4 regions of the Vibrio azureus genome follow, and region 3 is predicted to be linked to each of the others. Evidence: predicted binding sites of a transcription regulator. Region 3 holds the regulator's gene; each other region holds the start of a gene.
The links. The regulator PurR, encoded in region 3, represses purine synthesis genes. The targets are predictions, from matches to a motif close to TNANGNAAACGTTTNCNTNA.
Positions count from the first base shown of each region.

Region 1: purM (phosphoribosylformylglycinamidine cyclo-ligase) is a predicted target of PurR. The motif match lies at 1,950-1,969, and genes of this name have one in related genera.
Region 2: purL (phosphoribosylformylglycinamidine synthase) is a predicted target of PurR. The motif match lies at 1,944-1,963, and genes of this name have one in related genera.
Region 4: pckA (phosphoenolpyruvate carboxykinase (ATP)) is a predicted target of PurR. The motif match lies at 1,588-1,607, and genes of this name have one in related genera.

Region 1 is NZ_CP018616.1:2,255,217-2,258,595, forward strand. Features, by position in the region: gene BS333_RS10250 (uracil-xanthine permease family protein) at 1-1,022, shown strand, start outside; gene upp (uracil phosphoribosyltransferase) at 1,228-1,854, opposite strand; gene purM (phosphoribosylformylglycinamidine cyclo-ligase) at 2,035-3,075, shown strand; gene purN (phosphoribosylglycinamide formyltransferase) at 3,269-3,379, shown strand, end outside.
Region 2 is NZ_CP018616.1:659,630-663,008, forward strand. Features, by position in the region: gene tadA (tRNA adenosine(34) deaminase TadA) at 1-10, shown strand, start outside; gene mltF (membrane-bound lytic murein transglycosylase MltF) at 151-1,806, opposite strand; gene purL (phosphoribosylformylglycinamidine synthase) at 2,104-3,379, shown strand, end outside.
Region 3 is NZ_CP018616.1:1,091,076-1,094,454, reverse strand. Features, by position in the region: gene torD (molecular chaperone TorD) at 344-991, shown strand; gene purR (HTH-type transcriptional repressor PurR) at 1,422-2,432, shown strand; cyclic di-GMP riboswitch class I at 2,870-2,959, shown strand; gene BS333_RS05125 (TfoX/Sxy family DNA transformation protein) at 3,071-3,379, shown strand, end outside.
Region 4 is NZ_CP018616.1:160,325-163,703, reverse strand. Features, by position in the region: gene hslR (ribosome-associated heat shock protein Hsp15) at 151-537, shown strand; gene hslO (Hsp33 family molecular chaperone HslO) at 569-1,444, shown strand; gene pckA (phosphoenolpyruvate carboxykinase (ATP)) at 1,778-3,379, shown strand, end outside.

The DNA.
Region 1 (3,379 bases), 1.2 Mb from region 3:
TTGGTGCCACTATGGGTGGACTGATGGCGGCTGGCTTTGTCTACATCATATTGGGTTGCGTCATCAAAATACGTGGCGTCGGTTTTATCCATAAGCTTTTACCACCTGTTGTTGTCGGCCCTGTAATTATGGTGATCGGGCTCGGCCTCGCTCCTACTGCTGTTAATATGGCGATTGGTAAAACAGGAGATGGCGCAGCGCAATTGGTCAATGGTGACGCAGCCATGGTCATTTCTGCTATATCGCTGATCACGACCGTAACGCTGAGTGTCTTCGCGAAAGGCTTCCTTAAATTAGTGCCTATTGTTGGCGGTATTCTTGCGGGTTATGTCACTTCCCTATTTTATGGAGTGGTTGACTTTACCCCTGTCGCTGAGGCTGCTTGGTTTGCTTTACCAAACTTCACCACACCAGAATTTAATATTAATGCCATCCTGTTTATGATTCCTGTTGCGATCGCACCCGCAGTAGAGCACGTTGGTGATATGCTTGCGATCTCTCATGTAACAGGTAAGGACTATCTCAAAAAGCCTGGTCTACACCGTACCATTGCAGGCGACGGACTGGCAACAATGGCAGCCTCTATGCTGGGCGCGCCACCCAATACCACCTACAGCGAAGTGACTGGAGCGGTTATGCTAACCAAAGTATTTAACCCTGTCATCATGACATGGGCGGCCATTACTGCCATTGTTCTGGCTCTTGTTGGTAAACTTGGCGCGATATTACAAACCATTCCTGTTCCTGTCATGGGCGGAATCATGATCTTGTTGTTTGGCTCGATTGCCACCGTTGGGCTTAATACACTGATCAAAAATAACGTTGACCTGCATAAATCACGCAACCTCGTTATTGTCGCCGTCACTCTTGTCTTCGGTATTGGTGGCATGGCATTTGGTATTGGCGAATTCAGCCTACAAGGTGTGAGCTTATGCGGCATTGTCGCGATTCTGCTCAATATTGTGTTACCACACGATTTAGGTGAGAACCACGTCGTCGATAATGCTCAAATGGAAGAGTAATTCTAAGGAGCTCAGACACGAAGTACTCTTTGCGCTAAGTACTCTTTACGCTAAGTAACCCCGTGTAAAAGTATGAGCTTCACAGAAACAACAAAAAAGGCTTGGTCGTTTCGCACCAAGCCTTTTTTATACCCAAGTGACTTCAAGATGCTTGGGTATATTCTCTGTAATTAAAGTACTAAAAGTTAATTGGAGTACCGAAAAGTTATAGAGTACCGAAGATCTTATCGCCCGCATCCCCAAGGCCAGGAACGATGTAGCCTTTGTCGTTAAGCTTCTCATCAATCGCAGCAGTGTAAACTTCAACATCTGGATGCGCTTTTTCAAGAGCCTCAAGGCCTTCTGGTGCAGCCACAAGCACCAAGACTTTGATTGCTTGACAACCTTTCTCTTTTAACAAGTCAATCGTCGCAATCATTGAGCCGCCTGTCGCCAGCATTGGATCGACGACAAGAGCAATACGCTCATCGATATTTGATGCAAGCTTGTTAAAATAAGGGACTGGCTCAAGAGTCTCTTCGTCACGGTAGATGCCCACAACACTAATACGAGCACTTGGCATATGCTCAAGCACGCCATCCATCATACCTAGACCTGCACGCAAAATTGGCACTACAGTAACTTTTTTACCCTTAATTTGATCCACTTCTACAGGACCATTCCAACCGTCAATGGTTACTTTTTCCGTTTCAAAGTCCGCAGTCGCTTCGTAAGTGAGTAGGCTACCGACTTCTGTCGCTAACTCACGAAAACGTTTTGTGCTGATATCACCTTCTCGCATTAGACCAATTTTGTGTTTTACTAGAGGGTGTTTCACTTCAACAACTTTCATTTCCATCTCCGGCTTAGTTGGCAGTATTTAAATAAACCTTCAGATTATACATGATTTCCTAATTAATATCATGAGTCACTGCAAAAGAAAAAAACCAACGCAAACGTTTGCTATATGTATTTAAGCACTGTTAGAATAGCGCCGATTTCATATCCAACATTACAAATCGAGGACTTCCCAGTGAGTGGTAATAACTCTTCTCTTAGCTATAAAGATGCCGGTGTTGACATTGATGCAGGCAATGCACTTGTCGATCGTATTAAAGGTGCTGTCAAACGCACACGTCGTCCAGAAGTCATGGGTGGAATCGGTGGCTTTGGTGCCCTTTGTGAATTACCGACTAAATACAAACAACCCGTTTTGGTATCAGGGACAGATGGAGTCGGTACCAAACTGCGCCTAGCGCTGGATATGAACAAACACGACACGATCGGTGTTGATCTAGTAGCCATGTGCGTCAATGATCTTATCGTGCAAGGTGCAGAGCCTTTATTCTTCCTCGACTACTACGCTACGGGTAAATTAGACGTAGACACCGCTGCGGATGTGGTTTCGGGTATCGCTGATGGTTGTGTTCAAGCTGGCTGTGCACTTATCGGTGGAGAGACGGCTGAAATGCCAGGTATGTATGAGGGCGAAGATTATGATGTCGCAGGATTCTGTGTAGGTGTTGTAGAAAAAGAAAACATCATCGACGGAACCAAAGTATCAGCGGGCGACGCTTTGATTGCCGTAGGTTCAAGTGGCCCACACTCTAACGGTTATTCACTGATCCGCAAGATCCTCGAAGTCTCAGGTGCAGACAAAAATGAAGAACTTGCAGGACGAACCATTGGTGAACACTTACTAGAACCGACAAAAATTTACATCAAGTCTGCTCTAAAAATGATTGAACAACACGATATCCATGCGATTTCTCATATCACTGGTGGCGGATTCTGGGAAAACATTCCACGTGTTCTACCTGAGGGAACCAAAGCTGTCATCAATGGTAACAGCTGGGAATGGCCAATCATCTTCAAATGGCTACAAGAAAAAGGCAATGTAACCACGCATGAAATGTATCGTACATTCAACTGTGGCGTTGGCCTTATCGTTGCTCTACCTAAAGAACAAGCTGATACCGCAGTTGCTCTGCTTCAAGAAGAAGGCGAAAATGCATGGGTAATTGGTGAAGTTGCCAACGCACAAGCAAATGAAGAGCAAGTTGAGATCCAATAATACTTCTTTGAGAAGCCCTCTCTCTGGGGGCTTTTTTCATCAACTTAAGTCAATCATTGGTTATTAGAGACATGCCAAAAAGTCGTTGAGGGTATCCACTTTCAACTTTGGCGCTGGAATAACTCCTACTCTACTCATCGTCATCTTTAATCATGAATTCGCACCAATTATAATAACCCGCAGACTCAACATCATGAAAAAAATTGTCGTCCTTATTTCTGGTAGTGGCAGTAACTTGCAAGCCATTTTAGACGCTTGTCAAAGCTCTATACCAAACGCCCAAGTCTCCGCTGTTTTCTCCAAT
Region 2 (3,379 bases), 430 kb from region 3:
CAAAAAATAACTCAGCGAAAAAAGTAACCATACGACTCAGTAATATTGAGCTTGCTCGCGCTGGCTTTAGCAAGCTCAATATCGATGACTGACACGGTGGTCAATGTTATTAGTGGTCAATGTTATTGGTGAACAATGTCATCGGTCAGTCTATTTGCTATCACTGCTCGCTGGAGGAGCAATGGGTGATTTGGGGTCTTTGTGTTCAGCGTCGTCTAATTGTTTTTTGGCTGACTCGCTTGCACTGATTGCTGTGTTCGTTTCTAACTCAACCTTGATTTCTGACCCATCTTCCAACAGAGTTTGGTTGTCAGTGGCTAGATTTTCTTCTGCCTCCAATGGCGGAATCACTTGAAGCTCCGTGCTCTCTTCTTCAATGTCAGTGCGTTGGCTGACTCGTCCGGAGATCGACTGGTAATAACGGCGGATATTTTCAACGTAGTTACGCGCTTCATCCCCACGCGCATAGCCATAACGTGTTTGGCTGTAATAGCGTTTCTGACGAAGGAGTGGCAAGCGTTCTTTGACGTCAGCCCAAGCATTAGGATCGCCTCCTTGAGACTTCGTCAAGCGTCTGGCATCCATCATGTGCCCATAGCCAATATTGTACGAAGCCAGAGCAAACCAAATTTTTTCATGTTGATTAATCGAGTCAGGGACACGAGCCACGATGCGGCGCAGGTACTCAACGCCACCACGAATCGCTTGTTCTGGATCCAATCGATCGGTCACCCCAACGCTTTTGGCTGTGGGTAGGGTTAGCATCATCATACCGCGCACACCTGTCGGTGATTTTGCTTTTGGATCCCAATGAGACTCTTGGTAAGCCAGAGCCGCAATTAAACGCCAATCGAATTCTTCACTGTATTTTTGGAACAGTGGGGACCACTTAGGTAACTTGTTATCTAGCGCGCGAATGAAAGCACGTGTATCGACATAATCAAAGCTTTCAATGTGGCCAATGTATTTTTCTTCCAGTGTCGCAAGTTCTCCCGATTGCTGAATGCCACCGAAAAATTCGATCAGCATAGCGTACAAGCTTTCATCCTCGGAGCGGCGGGTAAACCAAGAAACGGGTTGGTCTTCTGTGAGTTCAAAAGCTAGAGCTAAATCGGGGTAGAGACGCTGAGCAAGCGACAATTCTACGGAATCTGCAACGGTGAAACGCAGATCGCCGTTCGCTACATCTTTGAGTAAATCACGATTATCTGCATCACTGACAATCTCATATTTCAGCTCAGGAAAATCTTTTTGTAATCCGCTTAAAGTGGGCACAAATTGAGATTGTTCAACAATTTGAAACACGGCTTGCTCGGCGGGGGCTTTACCTTCGTCGACTTTTTTATTATGCGCATTTAGGTTGTCGATCAGCTGTTTGATGTCCCTTGGGCGACGTTGGCCTTTTTTATATACCACTTGTTGGCTGACGTAATAATAGGCAGGAGCAGGACGGAAGCGTTTTACTGCCTGAGATGTTTGATTAAGACCTGTTGCAATAATATCAATTTCGCCTTTGTTCAATGCAGGGAAAAGATCGGCCTGACGAAAAGCGGGTTTGATCTCTAGCTTAACCCCGAGCTGTTTAGCAAATTGACGTGCAAGTTCATAGTCCAAACCGGCAAGACCATCTGGGCCAATATAATATGACAACTGGTTGTTTAACGTCCCCACACGCAGAACGCCGCGAGCTTGAATTCGTTCCAACTCACTTTTGGGTTCAGATTCGATCTGACAAGCGGAGAGAAGCAATACGCTTAGAAACAGTAGGGCACTTCGCTTGAATCGGTGTAATGGGCTTTTTTGCATTGATTTGGTCTATCTCAAAAATATCTGACTGCCTTTATATCAAAGCACACAAGACGGGCAAAGTGAATCAAACTGAGATTATGTCAGTTTGTGTGAATTATCATCATTTGAGTGATAAATTCAAATTCGATAAAAAAAGACGCAAACGGTTGCTTTTGGTGTTACATCACAAAAACAATTGCTATATAATGCGCTCGCAACCAGAGGTTGAATCGGTATAACTTCGAATTTTTCTAATTTAAATGTTTGAGTTTATTCCAATTTTACCTTAATCAATTGCATAAGAGACCTAAGCTCATGAGAATTTTGCGTGGCTCCCCAGCTCTGTCCGAGTTTCGTGTTAACAAACTATTGGAACTTTGTCGTGAACAAGACCTACCTGTAACCGACATTTATGCCGAGTTTATGCACTTTGCCGATCTGAAATCTGATCTTGATGCCCAGCAGTTAGAAAAACTGGAAAAGCTGCTGACTTACGGTCCTACTATCGAAGAGCATGAACCTCAAGGAACTCTTCTGCTTGTTACGCCTCGCCCTGGCACTATTTCCCCTTGGTCTTCTAAATCTACCGATATCGCAATTAACTGTGGCTTAGATAAGATTAAGCGCCTTGAACGTGGTACGGCTTTCTATATTACAACTTCTACCCCATTGTCTAACGCTCAACTTGAGACTCTAAAAACGCTCGTTCATGATCGTATGATGGAAGTGGTGTTTACCGACCTAGAATCGGCTGCGGCTTTATTTACTGTTGCTGAGCCTGCACCAGTGGCACACGTTGATATCTTAGCTGGTGGTCGTCTTGCGCTTGAAGAAGCAAACGTTTCCCTTGGTTTAGCGTTAGCTGAAGATGAAATTGATTACCTAGTGGAAAGCTTTACCAAACTGGGCCGTAACCCTAATGATATTGAATTGATGATGTTTGCACAGGCGAACTCTGAGCACTGTCGTCATAAAATTTTTAATGCCGATTGGACCATTGATGGGGTTGATCAACCTAAGTCTTTGTTCAAGATGATCAAGAATACGTTTGAAACCACACCAGATCATGTGTTGTCTGCTTATAAAGATAACGCGGCAGTGATGACGGGTTCAAAAGTTGGTCGTTTCTTCCCAGATCCAAAAACACGTCAGTATCACTACCATCACGAAGATGCTCATATCTTGATGAAGGTAGAAACGCACAACCACCCAACCGCGATTTCTCCGTGGCCAGGTGCTTCAACAGGCTCTGGTGGTGAGATTCGTGATGAAGGCGCAACAGGTATAGGCGGTAAACCTAAAGCAGGTCTGGTTGGCTTTACGACCTCTAACTTGCGTATTCCAGGTTTTGAACAGCCATGGGAATCCGACTTTGGTAAGCCAGGCCGTATCGTTAATGCTCTCGACATTATGCTAGAAGGTCCGCTTGGTGGGGCGGCTTTCAACAACGAATTTGGTCGCCCGAATCTTTTGGGTTACTTCCGTACTTACGAAGAAAAAGTGACGTCTCACGCAGGTGAAGAAGTGCGTGGTTACCATAAGCCAATTATGATCGCTGGTGGTATGGGTAACATCCGTGATGAGCACGTAC
Region 3 (3,379 bases):
TCTAGTCATAAATCACTTAAAATATAAAAAATCACGATCCTATTGGCATCCCTTATACCTTGGATTCTGCTAAAAGTGTTGAATATAAACCATCTCTTAGGTTTATCAGTGGCAAAGAAAGCCACTAATTTTCATTATTTATCAGTACATTTTCTTAAAACATCACCTTCAAAAGCACAACATTTATACCTCAATGATTTCAAGACGCTTGGTCAGACACCTAAATCGCGATGTAAAACTGAAGGGCATACCACTTTTTCTTCATCTGAACTTTGATTTGGGATATAGAACCTCACAGAAAGTTAAGTATACAATTCACATGAAATCATTTAGGAGTAATAACATGCAAGACCTCAAAGCTTTCAATGAAAAACGTGCGGAGATCTATTGGTGGTTCTCGAGCCTCTTTGCCAAAGAGTTAACCCAAAAAGAACTCGACGCTTATCAAGATGTCGAAATACGAGGTTTTTTAGCAGGCCTTGGTGACAATGCATTACTCCACTCCCATATTTCTCGTGTTGTCGATGCACTAAACCGCCTACAGGAACGCGAAGATGCCCAACTTGAACTGGCTGCTGACTTTTGCGATCTTTTCCTAAAAACAGAGAAGTATGGTGCACTCCCTTATGCTTCAATGTATATCGGTGAGTCCGGTTTACTTAATGATAAACCTACAGAAAATATCGAAAAACTGATGGCTGATTTTGGTGTTGAAGTCGATAAAAACTTAAATGAGCCAGCTGACCACCTTGCCATTGAGCTTGATTTTCTCGGCAATATGATAATCCGCACCAATGAAGAAACATGCGAGCAGAAAATAGAACAAGCATTTTCAGAGCAAAATGACTTTATTCAACAACATTTATTAAGTTGGTTGCCGCAATTTGATGCTAAATGTCAGAAATTTGATGAATTTGGCTTCTATAGCAGTATTTCTCAATTACTCATTTCATTCTGTAAACTAGACAGCACCTACCTTATTGGTGAATAATTAGTAATTATTTTATGGAGCTTATTCATTTAAGCTCCTATTTGTTCACACATTCACCGTTAACTTGATAGCAAAATCACGTTAAGCAGATTAAATTATGACTTAATCCATGCAAATTCATCGCTGAAAATATTGCCAGCGCACTGACACACGTCTAAAATGTGAGCGCAATCGATTAAGTATAAGTAAACCGCGACTAATAAGCGGTTTTTGTTTTTATCCATTCGTCTAACGAATCTTTACTCTTTATAAAACAAACAGATAATCAGTCACCAATAGATGGTGCGACTCAATCCTAGACAGAGCGCTAAACAAGCAGACGAGAGGGAGCAGTTCCATTACTTTTCTGTGGTTTAGATAGCCAACGACTATTATTGCTTATCGCTAGAACGTTTTTCGAAGATGGATAGCCCGATACAGGATTTCATTTATGGCCACAATCAAAGACGTAGCTCGTTTAGCAGGCGTTTCTACGACCACAGTTTCTCATGTAATCAATAAAACACGTTTCGTTGCAGAAGCAACCCAAGAGAAAGTGATGAAAGCCGTTGAGTCTCTCAACTATGCGCCAAGTGCGGTAGCTCGTAGTTTGAAGTGTAACACTACACGTACTATTGGTATGCTTGTCACTCAATCAACCAACCTGTTTTTCTCAGAAGTCATTGACGGTGTTGAAAGTTATTGCTATCGCCAAGGATACACTTTGATTCTTTGTAATACTGGGGGCATCTATGAAAAGCAACGCGACTATATCCGTATGCTTGCTGAAAAGCGTGTTGATGGGATTTTAGTCATGTGTTCTGATTTGACCGAAGAGCTAAAAGAAATGCTCGATCGTCACCCTGACATTCCAAAAGTTGTTATGGATTGGGGCCCAGAAAGCTCACAAGCTGATAAAATCATAGATAACTCCGAAGAAGGTGGCTACATAGCGACAAAATTCCTTATCGATAATGGTCATACTGATATTGCCTGTCTAAGTGGTCACTTTGATAAAGCGGCGTGTAAAGAGCGCATTGCAGGCTTCAACCGTGCCATGGTGGAAGCTAACCTAGCAGTAAACAGCGAATGGATGATTGAAGGTAACTTCGAATGTGATACCGCCGTTTTAGCTGCGGATAAAATTACAGCAATGAAGAACCGACCAACGGCTGTTTTCTGCTTCAATGACACTATGGCATTAGGCTTAATGAGTCGCCTTCAACAAAACGGCTATAAAATACCTGATGACATTTCCATTATTGGTTATGACAATATTGAATTGGCGGAATACTTCTCTCCACCCCTAACGACCATTCACCAACCCAAACGCCGAGTAGGCAAAAACGCCTTTGAAATTCTTTTGGAACGCATCAAAGATAAAGAACACGAAAAACGCGTATTCGAAATGCAACCAGAGATTGTCGTGCGGAGCACCGTCAAGAATCTGAAAAATCTATAGCTTCACCTATACCCAAGTGTTCTCAAGATGCTTGGGTACAACCTCCCCCTATCTTGCTTGCTTGCTTGCTTGCTAAAATAGCCTCCATCAAAATTGACTCAGCCGTTAACATTTTATGTCCAAGTAACTTCATGTGCTTGAGTATATATTTCAAACAGGCACTGATACTGTTTCAATCAGGCGCTAATGTGCAAACCCAAACATTCACGTCGGTTATATTTTCTTTATTTCTAAGCAAAGTGGTTAATATAGACAAAACAATTAATATCAATGACTTCCACAACAAATCATACGCCGAGAAAATAAATTGCCCATTATACAACAAACCTAAAATAAGCATATACACTCATAAAAATAAGCATATTAACTGAACCAGTATCACATTTCTTTATTTACATTGTGATGTTAATTCAAGATACAAAGTATCCTCAAAATTGTCACGCACAGGGCAAACCATTTGAAAGAATGGGACGCAAAGCTTCCGGCCTTAACCACCTTTTTAAGTGGAAGGTAGCGGGGTTGCCGATGGCAAGCAGGCTGCAATCGAATATCTTTTATAAGCTTGCATGCTTGTAATTGCTTAACTCTCGGACCTGACTTTTGGTGGCGTAATATTAATTACACCGAGATAACAGATCATGGATAAACCGATACTCAAAGATTCAATGAAGCTATTTGAAGTACTTGGAAAGATCAAGTCACGTTCAATGTTTGGTGGTTTTGGGCTGTTTGCTGATGAAACAATGTTTGCACTCATTGTCAACAATCAGCTGCATATAAGAGCAGACCAACAAGCTTCATCACACTTCGAAACTCAAGGACTCAAACCTTACGTCTACAAAAAACGTGGTTTCCCTGTGGTTACGAAATATTATGCTATTTCTGACCAACTATGGGAGTCACCTCAGCGTTTACTGGAAGTGGCTAGGCAATCTCTGGCCACCGCC
Region 4 (3,379 bases), 930 kb from region 3:
GCAGTGAACTATATCACAAATTTATATCAGAGCCCTTTTCTTGTGCTGTTTTTGTTACCCCCCTTGAAAAAAAACCTTTCAGCACCACCTAAAGTAAAATCAGTCACTTTTGCTCTCATATCGGGCGCAAATTAGATAACGTAAAATCCTATGAGTTCCATAAATTGTGCCGTAAGGCTAGATAAATGGCTATGGGCTGCCAGATTCTATAAAACCCGCTCCATTGCTCGTAATATGGTTGATGGGGGTAAAGTCCACTATAATGGTCAGCGAAGCAAACCGAGTAAAATCGTTGAGCTCGGTGCAGAAATTCGCCTGCGCCAAGGTAATGAAGAAAAAACGGTGATCATCGAAATCATTTCAGATCAACGTCGTGGAGCACCGATTGCTCAAACTCTGTATCGCGAAACAGAGTCGAGTATCAAGCTCCGAGAAGAGCACGCGGCCCAACGTAAGCTCAATGCTCACAACCCAAGTCCTGAACGTCGTCCAGATAAAAAACAACGCAGAGACATCATTCGATTCAAACATCAATAATCGCCGGAATGACTAACGAGGAAAGCACTCAATGGCAAATAACGTTTTAAACCGCTACCTATTCGAAGATCTTTCTGTACGTGGTGAGTTAGTACAGCTGGATGAAGCATACCAACGCATTATCTCCAGTAAAGAGTATCCGGCTGCTTTACAAAAATTACTCGGTGAACTGCTCGTTTCCACCACACTCTTAACGGCAACGCTAAAGTTTGAAGGCTCGATTACTATCCAACTGCAAGGTGATGGTCCTGTTTCTTTAGCGGTCATCAACGGTGACCATGATCAAAAGATTCGTGGTGTTGCTCGTTGGGAAGGTGACATTGCGGATAACGCAACCTTACATGAGATGATGGGTAAAGGTTACCTTGTGATCACCATTGAACCTAAAAAAGGTGAACGCTACCAAGGGGTTGTTGGCTTAGAGGGAGACACTCTTGCAGAGGTAATTGAAGGCTACTTCGCTAACTCTGAACAATTAAAGACTCGACTGTGGATTCGTACTGGTGAATATCAAGGCAAACCACACGCCGCAGGCATGATGATCCAGATTATGCCAGATGGTACCGGCGCACCTGAAGATTTTGAACATCTAGAGCAGCTTACTGATACCGTGAAAAGCGAAGAGTTGTTTAGCTTGCCAGCAAATGAACTGCTTTACCGTCTCTACAACCAAGATACGGTACGTTTGTACGATCCGCAACCTGTTGAATTCCACTGTGGCTGCTCACGTGAGCGAAGTGGTGCAGCGATCATCACAGTGGATAAAACCGAAGTCTATGAGATTATTGCTGAAGAGGGCTCCATCTCTCTGCACTGTGATTACTGCGGCACAACCTATCAATTCGATGAAGCAGAAGTCACAGCACTGTATAATCAAGCCACACCAGACGATAAGACAGTGCATTAATTATTTTAAATTAAAAAGCCTGTAATTTACCTTTCAAAGTGCCAGATCATACTGGCACTTTTTGTGACATCCTCCTCTTATTACTCTCTCAGAACGTAATAAAACAACCACTTAATTTTAGAAAATTAATAATCAATTTTACCTAGCGCAAAGGTTTGCGCCCACGATAAACTATTCATACCAGACGTGACGATCTTTAAAAGACATACTATAAACAAGGTTATGTTTTGAGCAACATCCCTGTTTTTTGCTTATTTCGTTGCTAGCATGGTGAGCAGAAAAAAATTAAAAAACATTATAAAATCCCTACAAAATCCTAATTAAGGAGCACCTATGACCGTTATGGAACATACAAAGGCTGCAACAATCGATTTAACCCAACATGGACTGCATAACGTCAAAGAGGTTATTCGTAACCCAAGCTACGAGATGCTATTTGAAGAAGAGACACGTCCTGAGCTTGAAGGTTATGAACGTGGTATCGTCACAGAACTTGGCGCTGTCGCCGTGGATACTGGGATATTTACCGGCCGCTCACCAAAAGATAAATACATCGTCAAAGATGCCACAACCCAAGAGCACATGTGGTGGACATCTGATAGCGTAAAAAACGATAACAAACCTATCGATCAAAACGTATGGCAAGAGCTAAAAACCCTGGTAACAAACCAATTATCAGGCAAACGACTGTTTGTCATTGACGGCTACTGTGGTGCTAACCCAGACAGCCGCTTGAGTATCCGTGTGATTACGGAAGTCGCTTGGCAAGCACATTTCGTGAAAAACATGTTCATCCGCCCAACTGAAGAAGAGTTGGCGACGTTTGAGCCTGATTTTGTTGTCATGAACGGAGCAAAGTGCACCAATGATAAGTGGCAAGAGCAAGGTTTAAATTCAGAAAACTTTACTGTATTTAACCTAACCGAGCGCATGCAGCTCATCGGTGGTACTTGGTACGGCGGTGAAATGAAAAAAGGCATGTTCGCAATGATGAACTACTTCCTGCCACTTCAAGACATTGCCTCGATGCACTGTAGTGCGAATATGGGTCAAGAAGGCGATGTCGCGATCTTCTTCGGTCTGTCTGGCACGGGTAAAACAACCTTATCTACCGATCCTAAACGTGCTTTGATTGGTGATGATGAGCATGGTTGGGACGACGACGGCGTATTCAATTTTGAAGGCGGCTGTTACGCTAAAACCATCAAGCTTTCTAAAGAAGCAGAACCTGATATCTACAACGCAATCCGTCGCGATGCACTGCTAGAAAACGTCACGGTTCTTAGCGATGGCTCTATCGATTTTGATGATGGCTCTAAAACAGAAAACACACGTGTGTCTTACCCACTTAACCACATCGAAAACATCGTTAAGCCAGTCTCGAAAGGCGGTCATGCTAACAAAGTGATCTTCCTATCAGCAGATGCATTTGGCGTACTTCCTCCTGTGTCTAAGCTGACGCCGGAGCAAACCAAGTACCACTTCCTATCAGGTTTTACGGCTAAGTTAGCAGGAACAGAGCGCGGCATTACCGAGCCAACACCGACCTTCTCTGCCTGTTTTGGCGCCGCCTTCCTGACGCTACACCCCACAAAGTACGCCGAAGTACTGGTGAAACGTATGGAAGCGGCAGGTGCAGAAGCTTACCTAGTCAATACAGGTTGGAACGGCAGCGGCAAACGCATCTCTATTCAAGATACACGCGGTATCATTGATGCAATTCTTGATGGTTCCATTGAAGAAGCAAGCACCAAACACATTCCAATCTTTAATCTTGAAGTGCCAACTTCACTTCCAGGTGTGGATCCAAATATCCTTGACCCACGTGATACCTACGTTGACCCACTACAATGGGAAAGCAAAGCGAAAGACTTGGCAGAGCGCTTCATCAACAACTTTGATAAGTACACTGACAACGCAGAAGGCCAATCACTG